Regions from separate parts of the Ferdinandcohnia sp. Marseille-Q9671 genome, predicted to be linked through region 2. Evidence: riboswitches for the same ligand, from Rfam matches in the RefSeq annotation. Region 2 holds a riboswitch; the other holds the start of a gene.
The links. A riboswitch is a leader RNA that binds a small molecule or an ion and turns the genes downstream of it on or off. The one in region 2 is predicted to bind cobalamin.

Region 1 (8,083 bases), on a different contig from region 2:
TGTATTTGCCTTTTTTCTATTAACTCGTATTACTGCCCCACTCAGAAAGATGAGGGAGGCTGCATTTGAAGTTGCAAGAGGGAAGTTTGATACAAAGGTTCCAATTCTTACCCATGATGAAATTGGGGCACTTGGTATGGCATTAAATCAAATGGGTAGACAACTTAAATATAATATAAATGCACTTAATCAAGAGAAAGAACAGTTAGCGAGTATTCTTAACAGTATGGCCGATGGGGTTATTACATTAAATCGTGATGGCACAATCTTAGTAACTAATCCGCCAGCAGAGAGGTTTCTTCAAGCTTGGTACTATCAGCAAGGCATGTACCAGGATGTTGGGGAAGAGCTTCCATCCGAGGTAAGGGATTTATTTCAGCGTGCCGTTTCTTTCGAGAAGGAACAATTTATAGAAATAAGTCTTCAGGGAAGAACATGGGTTATATTAATGAGCCCACTCTATAATCAAACATATATAAGAGGTGCTGTAGCTGTTTTACGTGACATGACCGAGGAAAGACGATTAGATAGACTCCGAGAGGACTTTATTGCAAATGTTTCACATGAACTTCGAACACCGATAGCAATGCTACAAGGCTATAGTGAGGCAATTTTGGATGACATTGCAAGCTCAGAGGAAGAACGAAAAGAAATTATCAAGGTCATATATGATGAGTCTTTACGTATGGGTAGGTTGGTAAATGAATTATTGGATTTAGCTAGAATGCAGTCCGGGAATATTACGTTGAATAAAGAATTAGTTGACTTTGATGCATTAGTCAATCGAGTCGTTCGAAAATTCCAAGGTCTAGCGAAGGATAATCAAATCATACTCATTGCAAACAAAGAAGAGAATATCGGTGAAATTTTCCTAGATCCTGATCGTATTGAACAAGTATTTACTAACTTAATTGATAATGCAATTAGACATACAGATGCAAATGGGAAAGTAGAAGTGCTTGTAAAAGGACAGGAAAAGGGGATAAAAATTGATATTAGGGATACTGGATCTGGAATACCTGAAGAGGATTTACCGTTTGTTTTTGAACGTTTTTACAAAGCTGATAAGGCTAGAACAAGAGGGAAATCTGGTACAGGTTTAGGTTTAGCAATTGTCAAAAATATCATTGATTCACACAACGGAAACATTTCAGTACACAGTAAAATGGACGAGGGGACAACATTTACCTTTGTAATTCCTCGAAAAAATGAGTAATTTGAAGGTTTGTGCCGAAGATTCTTGTTCCATAAGAAACATTTGTCTTGTAAATGAAAAACTCTTCTAGTACTATAATGATAGCAAATAAAAAAATTTAATAAATTAGTAAGAATTATTGGTGTCTGAGAATGGAGCTTTTTGAAGCAATTCTCGTAGACTTAATAGGGAATCTGGTGTAAGTCCAGAACTGCCCCCGCAACTGTTAAAGTGGACGAAATGAGAAGAACCACTGTATGAATGTATAGCAAATGCTGTTATTCATATGGGAAGGACTCAAAGTAGGAAGAAGCTTAAGTCAGTAGACCTGCCTAATTCTCTCTTTCTATGTAATTCTTCGGGGTGTAAGAATTAGCAATAAAAGGTAGACTTAATCATCTTTGATTTCACTTTTTACTGTAAAACTCACCCCGTAGGGTGAGTTTTTTTGCTTTAATATTTGATTAAAAGGTTATAGGTGCTATTGCACTTATTATAAAACACAAAGGGGAGCTAGACACATGAAAAAACTTTTACTTGTATTACTATCATTAGGTTTATTATTTGGATGTAGTAATGAGCCATCGACTAATGAGACTCCAAAAAAGGATACGTCGGAAAATACGACGAAAGAAGAAAAAGCTGAAATAGTTACGGTTGTTATTTCAAAGAACAATGGAGAAGAAATTATCGCTGAAAAGGAAATAGAAATTGAAGCAGGAAAAGAAGTTACAGTTATGGATGTCATGCAGGATAACTTTGAACTTGAAACACAATTTGATGGCGCATTTATTGTTAGTATTAATGGAGTTGCAGCAAATGAGGCAGAAAAAACATCTTGGTTTTATTCTGTGAATGGTGAAGAGGCAATGGTTGGCGCAAATGAATTTAAACTAAAGCCTGAAGATAAAGTAGAATTTGATTTACACGCATGGGAATAAGAAGACTCTCTGTTAAAAACCTAACATTTTTATCAATGTTAATCGCTTTATCTGTAGTTGGGAGGATTACATTTACATTCCTCCCAAATGTTCAACCTACTACTGCCATTATCATCATAACAAGTTTGTTTTTAGGGCCTGTATATGGAATGATAGTTGCTGTTTTTAGTTCCGTACTTTCCAATCTTGTGATGGGGATGGGATTGTGGACATTTGGTCAAATCATAGCATGGGGCATCATTGGATTACTAGGTGGTGTTCTACGCGTATATCGGGACCGAATCCCAGTACTCATCCTTACCTTATTTGCTATTTTTTGTGGATTTTTATATGGGTTCATCATTTCAGTACCACTTTATCTTTTTTCAGGTAAATTCATTGCCTATTATCTGGCAGGATTACCGTTTGATGTTAGCCATGCAATTGGGAATGGAGTATTTTTTCTTATCCTATATCCGATTTTACGACTACTATTCTTAAAAAATGTAACAATTGCAAAGTAAGGAAGAATATTACCAAAATATTCTTCCTTTTTTTATGAAAACAGTCTATATTGGGTATGTAACTTTTTTTAAAAAACTTTCGACTAATGAAATGAACGGGAGGATTTAGAATGGATTCCTTATTTGAGGAACTATATGAAAAATATCATCACGATATCTTTTCCTTCTTATTTTATATGGTGAAAAATCGTGAACAAGCTGAAGATCTCGTTCAGGAAGTTTATATAAGAGTGTTAAAATCATATGATAGATTCGAAGGGAAAAGCAGTGAAAAGACTTGGTTATTTTCCATTGCTCGACATGTTGCAATAGACTCATTTCGAAAACAAAAAGGCTGGAAGCAGCGAATTATAGATTCGTTTGATTGGAGTCGCCAAGAGGTAAAGGATTATGCACCACTTCCAGAAGAAATTGCTTTGCAGAATGAACAAATACAAACGATGTATCGCTGTTTGGATCGGTGCACTACTGATCAAAAGATGGTACTGATCTTACGATATATCCAATCACTTTCTATTGCTGAGACTGCAGAAGCCCTTGGGTGGACTGAAAGCAAGGTAAAAACAACTCAGCATAGAGGTCTGAAAATTTTAAAGACCTATATGGAGGAATCTGGAGTAAAGGAGGATATAGCTGATGAAAAAATCAGAGTGGAGTGATGAACAGCTAGAGCATATGCTTTCTCAAATGCCAACAATTAAAGATAACCGTAGTCCACAAAAGATTTATCAACATATATCCCAAAGAAAGAACAAGAATAAGAAAAAGGTATGGCTTGTTCCGACAATTGCATCTGCAGCAGCAGCGCTTTTATTATTTATTTTAGCTCCTTCTTTTTTAAACACGAATCATTCAGGCTTTGAGTCAGCTGAGATGTCTAGAGAAAATACAAATATGGCAATGGATAAAGAAGATAAGGAAACTGTTGCTCCTGAAGAAGAGTCGGTTGGCATTTTACAAAAAACGGAGGAAGAAGACAAAGAAAGTGAAGCTAGCATGTCTACATTCGATAATCAACAAGCCTATTCTGTGAAGGGTGTTTCTAAAAATGAAGTTATTTTAACATACGGGGTATATGTAGGTGGAGTGATGTTTCCTACCGTTGTATCTGTTGTAGTTGAATCAGATGGGCAAAATGTAATTGAACAATGGGAAAAGAATATACCGGTAGTGAATAATATTATTCTACAAAATCCTAGCTGGGGAATTGATGAATTAACTGTTGATACGTATTTTGAAGATTTTTCTGAAGTAATTAAACCTGATGGATCAAAAGCTGTAAAAGTAGAGGTTGAAGAGACCGTCAATACTGAATCTTTTGCAACAGCAGAATCAGGTGATTTCATTAATACAATACAATCATTTAGATATCTATTGGAAGACTATCAACATGCAGAACTTTATCAAAATGATAAACAAGGAATAATCATAGGTCAATCAGGTGTTATTGAAAATCATATTGATGTGGAAAAGGATACTAAAAAAGCGTATCTATTCTATATAAATGAAGGATCTAATTATAAGATATTAATTCCGACATATGAAAATTTTGATACACTTGAACAAGCAATTGAAGCAATGAAAGAACAGCTCAATCAGGGAGATTATCAACTTCATCCGCCAATCATACAATCGGCTCAAATTGAAAGTATAAAAACGAATGGAACAAATGTAGAGATCTATTTTGCTGATGATGCAAAACTTACTAATAACGATACATTTATTGGCATGATTGAGGCAATCTTGTTAACTGCGAAGGAATTCGATTTTGAGACAGTTACCTTTCATGGGAAAATTGATCAAATTGGTGATATACCATTTGGTGAGCCTGTACAGGTTCCTCTTGCGCCAAATCCTTTGCCAGTACATTAAAGAGACACTTGTTGTCTCTTTTTTTTGTCTCCATATGTTAGTCAAAAAAATTATGAAGAAATTTTTTACATATTTTTTACATAATTTAAGAAAATTTCTCAAATAATGAAAGGGTGTCCATTTTTGCTTGATACTTTAGATAGGGGGTGTCTTGTAGCCAAGCAAAGAGTGTTCCTACGGAAGTGAAAGGTAGGCGATTTGCATCAGTCGAGTGCAGACAGCGATTTTTTTCCTTCCGATGCGATTGGTTAGACAAGCGAGCCGAGGTCACATTGATCTAGTTTACATACTAATTTTCATAGCTATATTGAGGAGGATCACAATGTTTGTGTTTGTTAGACGCATTACAATCGTTGCGCTATTTGCAGCTTGTATAGGTATCCTATTTATTGGTAGTCTAAGTGCTAGTGCACAGGATGTACCAGTAACTGGTACAGATGAGGAATGGGCGTGGCCTGTACTTGGTAGAATTACAGATACATTTGGTACAAGGCAGGGGAATCACAAAGGCTTAGATATTGCCGCTCCAATTGGAGATCATATATATGCAGTTGATGAAGGAATTGTAAAAGGATCATACTTTAAGGGATCCTATGGTCATGTTGTTTTTATTGAGCATCCCAATGGATATGAAACAGTATATGCACATCTAAGTAAACGAAATGTTCAGGAAGGACAGAAGGTAGAAAAAGGCCAAATAATTGGCCACATAGGAAGTACAGGAAATTCTACTGGCCCGCATTTGCATTTCGAAGTACACAACGGGGAATGGAATGCATCAAGAAATAATGCAATTGATCCCCTCTTTGTGCTTACAAATGAACAAATTCTTGTTCCAACTTTACTAGAGAAAGAGCAGATTGAAGTTTCAAAAAAGGTAGAAGAGAAAGTAACTAGAGGCTTTAATTATAATAAAGAACAAGAAAATCATATTGAAGCAGCTACAGTTGAAAACAAAGGTAATACTGTATCTAAGATTACTGTTAAAAAGGGGGATACACTCTGGGATTTATCAATCCGTCATAATGTTTCAGTTGAATCGATTATGAAGTGGAATAACCTGAATTCTTCAAGATTAGAAGTAGGAAAAACTCTGGATATTTATCATAATGACAGTAAGACATATACCGTTAAAGAGGGTGATTCCCTATCAGTCATCGCAAGCAAGGTTGGTTTAACAGTTGAAGAAATTAAAGTTTTAAATCATTTACAAAGTGATTTAATCTTCCCGCATCAAGAGCTCATTATTGAGAAATCATAAAACAATTTGAATATTTTCACTTCCCCTTAAGAGGATTATTCATGTATAATGGTAAAAACTTTTAGGGGGATATTCATGCTTACTGATTACCACAATCATTTAGAGTTAGGAACACTTGAATTAGATTATTTAATGAAATTTATTGAAGAAGCAAAAGCAAAAAAGATTGATTCTTTTGGCATTTCGGAGCATGCCTATCATTTTTATCAAACAAAAGACATTTTATCTAATCCCTGGGTGGATGCAAGAAGGTATTATGACATGAAGGATTATGTGAACTTATTTAAACTTGCCTGGAAAAATAACATCGATGTAAAAATGTCTATTGAAATGGACTATACGCCAGGTAAGCATGCAGAAATGGAATCGTTCATATCTTCTTACGATTTTGATTATGTGATAGGATCCATACATTGGGTCGAAGATTTTGGAATTGACCTTGCAGAATTTCGTGAAGAATGGGATAAGCGAGACCTATACGATACATACACAAAATATTATGATCAGGTTGTAACATTAGCACAATCAAATCTTTTTGATATTATTGGTCACATCGATTTAGTTAAAATATTTAAGTATATTCCAGAGGATGAGGAATTCCTACTTCATCAATTTGACCGGGCTACAACTGCTCTTGCTAACTCCAAAACTTGTGTCGAGATTAGTACTGCAGGTTTGCGAAAGGTAATCGGAAAGCTCTATCCCGATCCTAGACTATTGAAAATGTGTTATAACAAAAATATACCTATAGTATTATCATCAGATGCACATAGACCTCAGGATGTCGGGGCAGATTTTGAGCAAGCCATTGCATTAGCAAAAAGTGTTGGATATGAAACACTAATGACATTTGAAAAAGGGGAACGTAAGGAAGTTCCACTAGGATAAAAAAGAAGCGTAAAAACAGAGAAAGTGGGCCACTACAAGCCTGCTTTCTTTTCTTATTAAGTGTATCATTGCTAGTAGATGCCTACTGATAGTAAAAAGAAAGAACCCTTCACATATGAAGGGCTCTTTGAGAAAAATACTATTCAAATTTTAATGGATCACCATCAAAAGGCTCATCTGCAACTTTAATGGAATCAGTAGGACAACCTTCAAATGCATCTATCATATCTTCTTCTAATATTTCTGGAATCTCAACAATCCCTTGGTTATCATCAAGTGTTACAAATGCAATACCGTCATCATCGTAATCGTAGATGTCTGGTGCAGCAGCTCCACACGCACCACAAGCGATACATGTGTCTTTGTCAACAATCGTGTATTTTGCCATCTGTATATTACCTCCCAAAAATCGTTACATATATAATATATTCTACTATTTATATAAGTTCCGCATCCTACTTCCACATAAGATGGAAACAGCTTCCTCATATTCCATTGTAAAGCTGTTTACTCAACTTTTCAATAAAAATATATAGTGAGATTGTTGAATATAAAGGGGTTTTCCTATTTTGACAACCTTGTCTACATTTCGACATGAAAACATCCCACTTTTCTTTATTATTTGATAAAATAAAGGTAACATTCCTTCGACTATTTACCAAACAATCCGATAGAGAGGGGAGTAAGTAGTGAACATGACTTTTCGATCAATATTGCTTTTATATTGTTTACATAAGTTTAATGGCGAGCGTACAATTTACGGCATGTATCACTTGCTAAATGGAAAAAAATCCTCTCAGACGATTGGGGATGCAAATCTATTTGGATTAGCACATCTTTTTGGGGTCCTTCGACCGATACAAAGAGAACAGATTGAAGAAGATATCAATAATCTAATTGAAAACAAACTAATTGAAGAAATTACCCCAACTAAATATATACTTACTCCAAGAGGTAAAGCTGCCTTAGATCGCAATCTTGAACAAAAACCTGTCCCAAAATATCTAAATGGTTGGAAATACAATGATCAAGCCTTAACACTTTGGCGCAGACTCTCGTTACTGTCACAATCGTTATCTAATTTAATACAGGATAGCAAACAATATACTCCTATCCAGCAGGACGATACGGTTGTTAATTGGGTAAAGGGGTTCCTAATGAAGGACGGACATAATCGATTTGAGTTGGCAGAATCTATTTATCATGAGTTACTAACTTGCCTTGAATTGGTTTCTGAAATAGAAGCAACAATCTTTGTACTACGCCTAACAAGTTCATCAAGAATTGGGTACACAATTGAGCAAATTAGTGACTTGCTAAAAGAAGACGAGACTTGGTGTCATGTTATGTTTATACATACATTACATAGAATTGTTCAACATTTAGAGTCAAGTGCTCCTGATTTTCCTATTCTGGTTTCAAT
Region 2 (8,083 bases):
TCCTGTCACGATATCCTTATTTCTGCTATTTTCGAAGGCTCGATATACCCCGAGCATCTCATGTGGTATGTCACCATTTCCCCATGTATATGTCCCGATAATGACTACATCAAAACTATCTAAATCATGATATGGAAAATAATCAACAGGAAATAGAGTATAGAGGTTTGTGTATTTTTCAATATAAGATTGCACAATCCTTATTGCCTCCTCTGTGTTACCTGTTATTGATGTGTACACGATTCCAACCTTGATTTTATAACTCATCAAACCCATTTGATTCGGATACCTTCGTATAGGTACGGGATTTTTGTTCAAAGAAGTCTGATTTGGTTTCATTCATCATCTCATCACTAAATACATGGATCCAGGGCATTGGGTTCTCTCTGTCCTCATACAGATTTTGAAAACCTAACTGACGCAGCCTCTTATTTGCAAGATATTCGACATATGCTTCAAACTCGTTTAAGTCAATCCCCTCAATATCTTTCAAAATATAATAGGCCCATTCTTTTTCAAGCTCTACGGCTTGTCCAATTGCATGGTAAACATATCTTTTATTTTCCTCACTATTTAACTCGGGATTTTCTGATAAAAGGATTCGTACAAACTGAGCAATGAAATATGCATGTTGCATTTCATCCCGTTGTATATAACTTATCATTGTACTTGTTTTTAACATTTTCTGTTGTCTTGCCAAGTTGTAAAAAAAGGCAAATCCTGCATAAAAATAGATTCCTTCAAGATTTATCGAATTAATGGCCAGTTTAAACAAGTTTTGTGGTGTAGGATCTTGCCTAAAGCCCTCATAGGCTTCAAGAATCAGTTGATTTCTCTTCTGTACGATAGGATCTTCTTTTGCCTGATTAAACCGTTCCTTTTGTTCATGTAAAGGCACAAGTGAGCTCAATATATAAGAATAGGATTCATTATGTACTGCTTCTTGCTGTGAAATTACCGCAAATATTGCCTTAAAACTTGAGTCGGTCACATAGTCCATCACTTGATTCATCGTCGGTGTTTGCAGACTATCTAATGAGGCAAGCTGCGTATTGATTCGTAAAAATACATCCTTTTCAATGGAACTTAAATGATCCCATTGCTTAATATCATCCTGCATATTAATCTCTTGTGCTTTCCAAAAGTTTGCTAGCAATGTTTGATATAGAGTATACATTTGTGGATAGGCGATATCATTCCAATTCAAAAGTCCTGAGGTTTTTCCATTGATTATCCCAGTCGATTTATTGGGAAATTCCGGGTTAAATAATTTTATTTTTGTTAGTGATTGATTGTGTGTCATCTGATCCATTCCCTCCTATTTTAGCTATGGCATAATTCGCATTCTTCAATTTCCGACTGTGAAGTACTTCTTACGTAATAAGTTGTTTTTAATCCTTTGCGCCACGCCTCCAAATGAAGCTGTAAGAGTTCTTTTGCTTTAATATCATGCCTCACATAGAGATTAAAGCTAATACCTTGATCAATATGACGTTGTCTTGCAGCATTTTGCCTAATACTCCAAATTTGATTTACTTCATGACGAGCCTTTCGGTAAAACTCATATGTCCTATGGTTGATGTCTGGAGCTGTTACCTTGAACTTAAAGTTCTTTTTCTCCTCTGCATACTCCGCCGCATAGATAGGATCAATTCCATCCGTTGAACCGCCAATTTTTGCTGTTGATGAATTCGGAGCGATTGCCATTAACCAGCCATTCCGAATACCGTCCTGAGCTACATTCTCTTGAAGTTTTTTCCAACGCTCTGTACGATATTTTCTACGGGTAAAATACTTTCCTGTTTCCCATTCAGATCCCGTAAACATTCGATAGGCTCCTTTTTCTTGCGCAAGCTCCATTGAAGATCGAATCGCATAGTAGGCAATATCCTCGTAAAGCTCATCTGCAAATTGAACCGCTTCTTCAGATTCCCAATAAATCCCCTTCACTGCTAAAAGATGATGCCAGCCAAATGTACCAAGACCTACTGCTCGAAACTTTTTATTGGTAATCTCTGCTTGTTTCACTGAAATCGTATTTAAATCAACAACATTATCTAGCATCCTAACCTGTATCCTCACCAAACGTTCCAATACCGAATCTCCAACAGCTCTAGGAAGATTAATAGATGAAAGATTGCATACGACAAAGTCGCCTGGTTTTCGAATTATGATAATATTGCCTTCTTCATCGATGTATTCCTTTGTTACAGCTGTGACAGACATGTTTTGGGCGATTTCAGTACATAAATTGCTGCAGAAAATGGCTGTACGCCCTATTCCTAAAAGGTGTTTATTAGGATTTTGTCGGTTGACTTCATCACGGTAGAACATATATGGTGTACCCGTTTCTAACTGAGCAATCATGATTCGTGCCATGACGTCCATTGCTCGATATGTTTTACGTGGTAATAGCGGATGGTTTACAGCTTCCACATATTTGGTAGTAAAGAACTTCTCATCTTCTTCATCATAAAAATCCTCTAACCCGAGTGGATTTCCGTGTTCATCTTTCCAGCCCATTATTTGCTTCACTTCATGTGGACAAAAGGTATGCCATTCTCCTATACTTCTGCCGTTACCATCTACTTCTTCTAACTTTTTCATAAACAAATCAGGGATAGCGACTCCAGTGAAAATATCATGTGCCTTCCGACGTTCATCCCCATTATTCGTTTTTAAATCTAGAAAACCATTCATAATATCCTTATGAAAAAGGTCAAGATAGATGGCAATGGCTCCCTGCCTTTGACCCAGCTGATCAACGCTTACTGCCGTATCATTTAAAAGCCGAATCCAAGGAATGACCCCTGATGAATTACCTTTAAATTTTTTTATGTCCGAGCCTAACGAACGAACCTTCCCATAATATACGCCAATCCCACCACCATCTTTTGACAATCTAGCAATATCCCAATTATTTAAATATATTCCATCGAGAGAGTCTTCAACTGTGTCTATGAAGCAGGAAGATAATTGACCAAAACTCTTACCCGCATTTGATAAAGTTGGGGTGGCAACGGTCATATATAAATTACTTAATGCCCAATAGGCCTCCTTAATTAAACGCAGACGAACTGTTGGATTCTCATTCTTCATGAGTGTCATTGCAATTACCATGAAACGTTCCTGTGGAAGTTCATAAATATTCCGTTCATAATCTCTAGCAAGGTACCTGTCAGCAAGTAGAAATAAACCGATGTAGGTAAATAAAAGGTCCTTTGACGGGTCAATTACAGCTCCTAGTTCATCTACCTCTGACTGTGTATAGGTCTCCAGCAGTTCCGAAGAGTAAATACCTTTGTTTGTTAATTCAATTAGTAATTCATAAAAACTACCATATTTTAATTCTCGATCATACTTACGATTTACTGCCGCTTTATCATATAATTCATTCAAATATAAATGTGCTGCTAAATAGGTCCAATTTGGTTGGTCCATCTCAATTTTATGTAATGCATAAAACATTGCCTGTTGGTTTGCCTCAAGTTTGGTAACATTCATCTCAGTCAATTTGTTTCTAATTTGTTCAGTCTCAAGTTGGTACGTACCTTTTGCGTAATCAAGTGATTTAAATACTGAATTCATGTCTCCATCCAAAATAATACTCAAATCTATTCTCTCCCTTACTTGAAATAGTGTTTCAAAACAACAAAAAAATCCGCTCAAATTGAGCGGATGAAACGATAACATCAAGAGAAAAGAAGAAAAGTATAGCCTCTCAATCGCCATCGTTTCATCTTCTCAATCCCCGAAGAAGTTGAAACATCTCAAGAAAAGACAGGTCTCCTGACTTATGCTTCACTCTACTTTGAACCCTTCCCATATAAGATACAGTGGTTTGTTCATTTCGTCAGCATTTACAGTTGCGGGGGCAGTTCTGGATTTTCACCAGATTCCCTTTTCAGCCTAATGGCATCTTTTTCTCAAGGCAAAACACAATATGTAGTTTTATATCAACTATTTCAATCAATATCTATTATTCTATTTAATAATAAGTGACTACTTCTTTTTTAGCAAGACATAAATTGACATATTTTTCTTAGGTAAAAAAAGTCCCAGCTATATAAGCTGGGTAAATGCAATGATAGTATAGGAGTTAGTAAGTTTTTTTATAGCCTCTTCTAATAAAGCTTTCGCAACTCCCTTTCCCCTATGTAGTTCATCAACATACATTGCCACTATATTTGCTCTATGTCTTATTTTTGCTCGCGTTTCCCTTATTAAGGTCACCGTACCAATCAAACTACCATCTTCGAATGCCCCTAAGGTTTGAAAGTCCACTGACTGAAAACTTTTTTCATATTGTCTGATAGGATTTTCCTTTTCCTTTTCCTCTTCATATGTGACCAAAAATGCATTTGGCTCTGTTTTGAGCGCCTTCAACCTTAATTCCCAGTACGCATGTGCTTCTTCTGGGATAAGCTTTCTTATTTTCATATTCTACCTCTTTTACAAGAACGTTTGTTCTTGTATTTTTTAGTTTCTTTCATTATAATAGGTTTAAAGGAAAATTTATACAAAGATGTATGCATACTTCAAGAAAAAGAAATCCTAGAATTTGGTATTAAACTAATGAAAAAAGGAGTGTTTAATATGAAAGGGCAAGCAACACCTTATTTAATATTTGATGGTAATGCAAGGGAAGCTTTGGAATTTTATAAGGATACATTTGATGGGGATATTATAGAAATTCAAACCTTCGGTGAAGCTGATTATCCAACTCCACCAGAAGCTGATAATCGCATCATACATGCTAAGTATAAAAAAGACGATCTGTACCTTATGTTTTCCGACACATTTCCAGGTCAAGAAGTGACTGTTGGGAATCATATTTCTCTAACACTTGAATTTGAAAGTGAAGAAGAAATTACAAAAGTCTATAATCTACTAAGTCAAAATGGTTCTGTGTCAATGGAGCTGCAGGATACATTTTGGGGTGCAAAATATGCAAAAGTAAAGGACCAGTTCGGCATTATTTGGGATCTTAATTACGAAAAAGGCTAATCAAGAAAAATCCACAGAAGAGTACATTCACTTCTGTGGATTTTATTGCTACTTATTCTTTACTTCCCATTCATGCTTTAAGAGACCATAGGAATACATATCAAATCGTTTTCCGTCACGTTCTAAAAATTTTCTTGAAGTGCCTTCTCGTACAAATCCAAGTTTTTCATATAAAGCAATCGCTCTTTCATTATACTCAAATACCGTTAATTGAATTCTGTATAGATTGAGTTCCTGAAATGCAAAATCTAAAACTAGACGCATCGCTTCGTATCCTATCCCTTTATTCCGGTTTCCTTCGCCACCAATAGCAATCGCTAGCCATGCATTTCGATGAGGCCACATAATACTGTCGATGTCTACAAAACCAACTAATTGATTAGTCACTAAATTTTTTATTCCAAATACAAATGCATTCTCATTTTTTTGGTCCACCCATTCCTTAAACGTAGATGGATGTTTAGGAAAGGATGGTAAAGTATCTAAATTTCGTAAAAACTCTTGGTCTTCATACCAACTGACAATTGTGGGTACATCTTCTTCTTTAAATCGTACAAGTTGTACTTTGCTTCCTTTTAGTAGATTATATGTAATCATTTAAATGACTCCCTTATTTTTACTAAGGTAGTAATTCAACATTTCACTCTAAATCTCCTTTAGTAATCAATTTAACTTTAAAAATATTATCTTTTCATTAGAAAAGCCATAGAAACAAGTTCTATGGCCTGTGCTTACCTTAACTAGTTTTGTTGTGAAGTTTTTTTTCTGTTAAAGTAAATTAGTCCGACTGCAACAAGGATTAGCATAAGTCCTACCACTAGCATATTAAACGTATTTGTTGCTGTAATTGGTAGTTTTTTGCCCTCTTCCGAATCTTGTGTTTCTTTCTCATCATCTGGAGTTACTTGAGGTTTTTCAGGTTTTTCTTCACCTGGAGTTGGTTTCTCCTCACCAGGTGTTGGAACTACTTCATCTGGTATTGCATCAGTATCAACATATCTGCCTTCAATCTTAGTTGGTATTCCTTCACTTCCAAGGCTTACTAAATGTTCACGGAAGTTTTCCCAATCCGAAAGACCTAAGTCAGTTACACGTCCTTCTTCATACGCTTTGGCGAATACATCATAGCCGTCTCCGCCTTTAGCTGTGAACGCATTTGTTGCAATGATGTACGTAGTTTTATCATCGACTGCGACAAAGCTACCCTTCTCATCTTTGATGTATACTTCAACAACGCGTTCTCCTGCTGGTTTGGAAGAATCGAATTCTACCCTACCACCAGCCACATGTAAATATCCACCATTTTCTTCTGGATATTTGCTTACCGAAATTTCAAACGCTTCTTTTAACTCAGCACCTGTTAATTCCATGGTAGCTAACGTATTACCGAATGGTAATACTGTAATTACTTCACCGACTGTAATTGGGCCAGCATTGATTGCAGAACGAATACCGCCGCCATTTTGCAATGCCATAACTACATTTTTCCCTGTAAAACTTCTTGCCTTTTCAAGCATTCCGTCCGTAATCAAGTTTCCTAAGATTGTTTCGTTTTTACGTACACTTGGTTTTGTATTATCGCCATTTGTACGTGGATTTTCTAACTCAATCGGAGTTGATACACCAATTTCTTCTTGAGCAACTTTATCAACAGCTGCTTTAAATGGTGCTAATACTTCTGCTGCTTCTGGATCAGCCTCCTGATCGCCGATTGCAATCAATTCCCCAGCATGTGCAGTTACTACACCATTCGCATTAAATAAAACATCTAGAACGCCTAAATTGCTATTTGCATTTCCAGTTTGGACGATAACAGTTGGAGTTTCACCCTCAATTACAACTGGTTCTTCTAAGGCTGTATGGCTGTGTCCTCCAACGATAACGTCAATGCCTTCTACTTCCTTTGCAAGAATTAGGTCATTGTCTACTGCTGCATTATCATCGTATCCAATATGTGTTACAGCAATAATCTTGTTGACACCTTGTGCTTCGAAAGATTGAACAGCTTTCTTTGCTTCTGTAAGATAGTTTTGAAATGCGATGGAATCTGGACTTGAAATATCAACTGTTTCTTCTGTTGTTAAACCAAAGATTCCGACTTTTTCACCGTTTACTTCTTTGATAATTCCATTATAAATTTGACCATTTTTACTATCAGATGAAATTGTATCATTAAATAATCCATTGAATTTAGTATCGTTTGAGAAATCAACGTTTGCACTTACGAATGGGAATTGTGCATTCTTGATAAAGTCAACCAATGCTTGATGACCTTCAGTAGAAGAACCTAAGTCAAACTCATGGTTACCAAATGTCATTGCATCAAATTTCAGTAAGTTCATCATTGCTAAATCTGCCTTACCTTGGAACTCATTGAAATAGAGTGTTCCAGTAAATGCATCTCCAGCATGTAAAAGTAGGGCTTCGGGATTCTCCGCTCTAACCTGCTTCACTGCAGTTACTGTTTTCGGCATATCGTCAAGGGCTGCATGTGTATCATTTGTGTGCATAACCGTTAAATTGAATGCTAAATCAACGATTCTGCCTTCAACCTTAGTTGGTATTCCATTACTTCCAAGGCTCACTAAATGTTCACCGAAGTTTTCCCAATCTGAAAGACCTAAATCAGTTACACGTCCATCTTCATATACTGTTGCAAATACATCATAGCCGTCTCCACCTTTAGCGGTAAAAGCGTTGGTAGCTACAGTGTAGATACTATCATCTAGTACTTCTACAAGAATACCTTTTTCATCATAATAGCCTATAGATACGACGCGTTCTCCTGCTGGTTTCGTGGAATCAAATGTAACTTTACCGCCTGCAACATGTAAAAATCCGCCATTTTCTTCTGGGTAATTCTTTACCGAAATTTCCATCGCCTCTTTCAATTCAGCACCTGTTACATCCATGGTAGCTAACGTATTAGCAAATGGAAGTACAGTAATTACCTCACCAACAGTAATTGGTCCAGCGTCAATAGCAGCACGGATTCCACCACCGTTTTGCAATGCCATAATGACATTCTTGTCAGTGGATTCTTTCGCTTTTTGAAGCATTCCATCTGTAATCAAGT

Region 1: another riboswitch for cobalamin. It lies ahead of ACWNMY_RS02940 (DUF4430 domain-containing protein); the one in region 2 lies ahead of ACWNMY_RS16710 (ribonucleoside-diphosphate reductase subunit alpha).

The regions. Positions count from the first base shown of each region.
Region 1 is NZ_CDRJTA010000001.1:540,133-548,215, reverse strand. Features, by position in the region: gene ACWNMY_RS02945 (ATP-binding protein) at 1-1,216, shown strand, start outside; cobalamin riboswitch at 1,319-1,545, shown strand; gene ACWNMY_RS02940 (DUF4430 domain-containing protein) at 1,717-2,136, shown strand; gene ACWNMY_RS02935 (ECF transporter S component) at 2,127-2,639, shown strand; gene sigX (RNA polymerase sigma factor SigX) at 2,750-3,298, shown strand; gene ACWNMY_RS02925 (hypothetical protein) at 3,276-4,511, shown strand; gene ACWNMY_RS02920 (peptidoglycan DD-metalloendopeptidase family protein) at 4,834-5,772, shown strand; gene ACWNMY_RS02915 (histidinol-phosphatase) at 5,848-6,660, shown strand; gene ACWNMY_RS02910 (4Fe-4S domain-containing protein) at 6,800-7,048, opposite strand; gene ACWNMY_RS02905 (helix-turn-helix domain-containing protein) at 7,356-8,083, shown strand, end outside.
Region 2 is NZ_CDRJTA010000004.1:293,180-301,262, reverse strand. Features, by position in the region: gene ACWNMY_RS16720 (flavodoxin domain-containing protein) at 1-267, opposite strand, end outside; gene ACWNMY_RS16715 (ribonucleotide-diphosphate reductase subunit beta) at 257-1,303, opposite strand; gene ACWNMY_RS16710 (ribonucleoside-diphosphate reductase subunit alpha) at 1,324-3,588, opposite strand; cobalamin riboswitch at 3,763-3,938, opposite strand; gene ACWNMY_RS16705 (GNAT family N-acetyltransferase) at 4,063-4,440, opposite strand; gene ACWNMY_RS16700 (VOC family protein) at 4,597-5,007, shown strand; gene ACWNMY_RS16695 (GNAT family N-acetyltransferase) at 5,056-5,604, opposite strand; gene ACWNMY_RS16690 (5'-nucleotidase C-terminal domain-containing protein) at 5,748-8,083, opposite strand, start outside.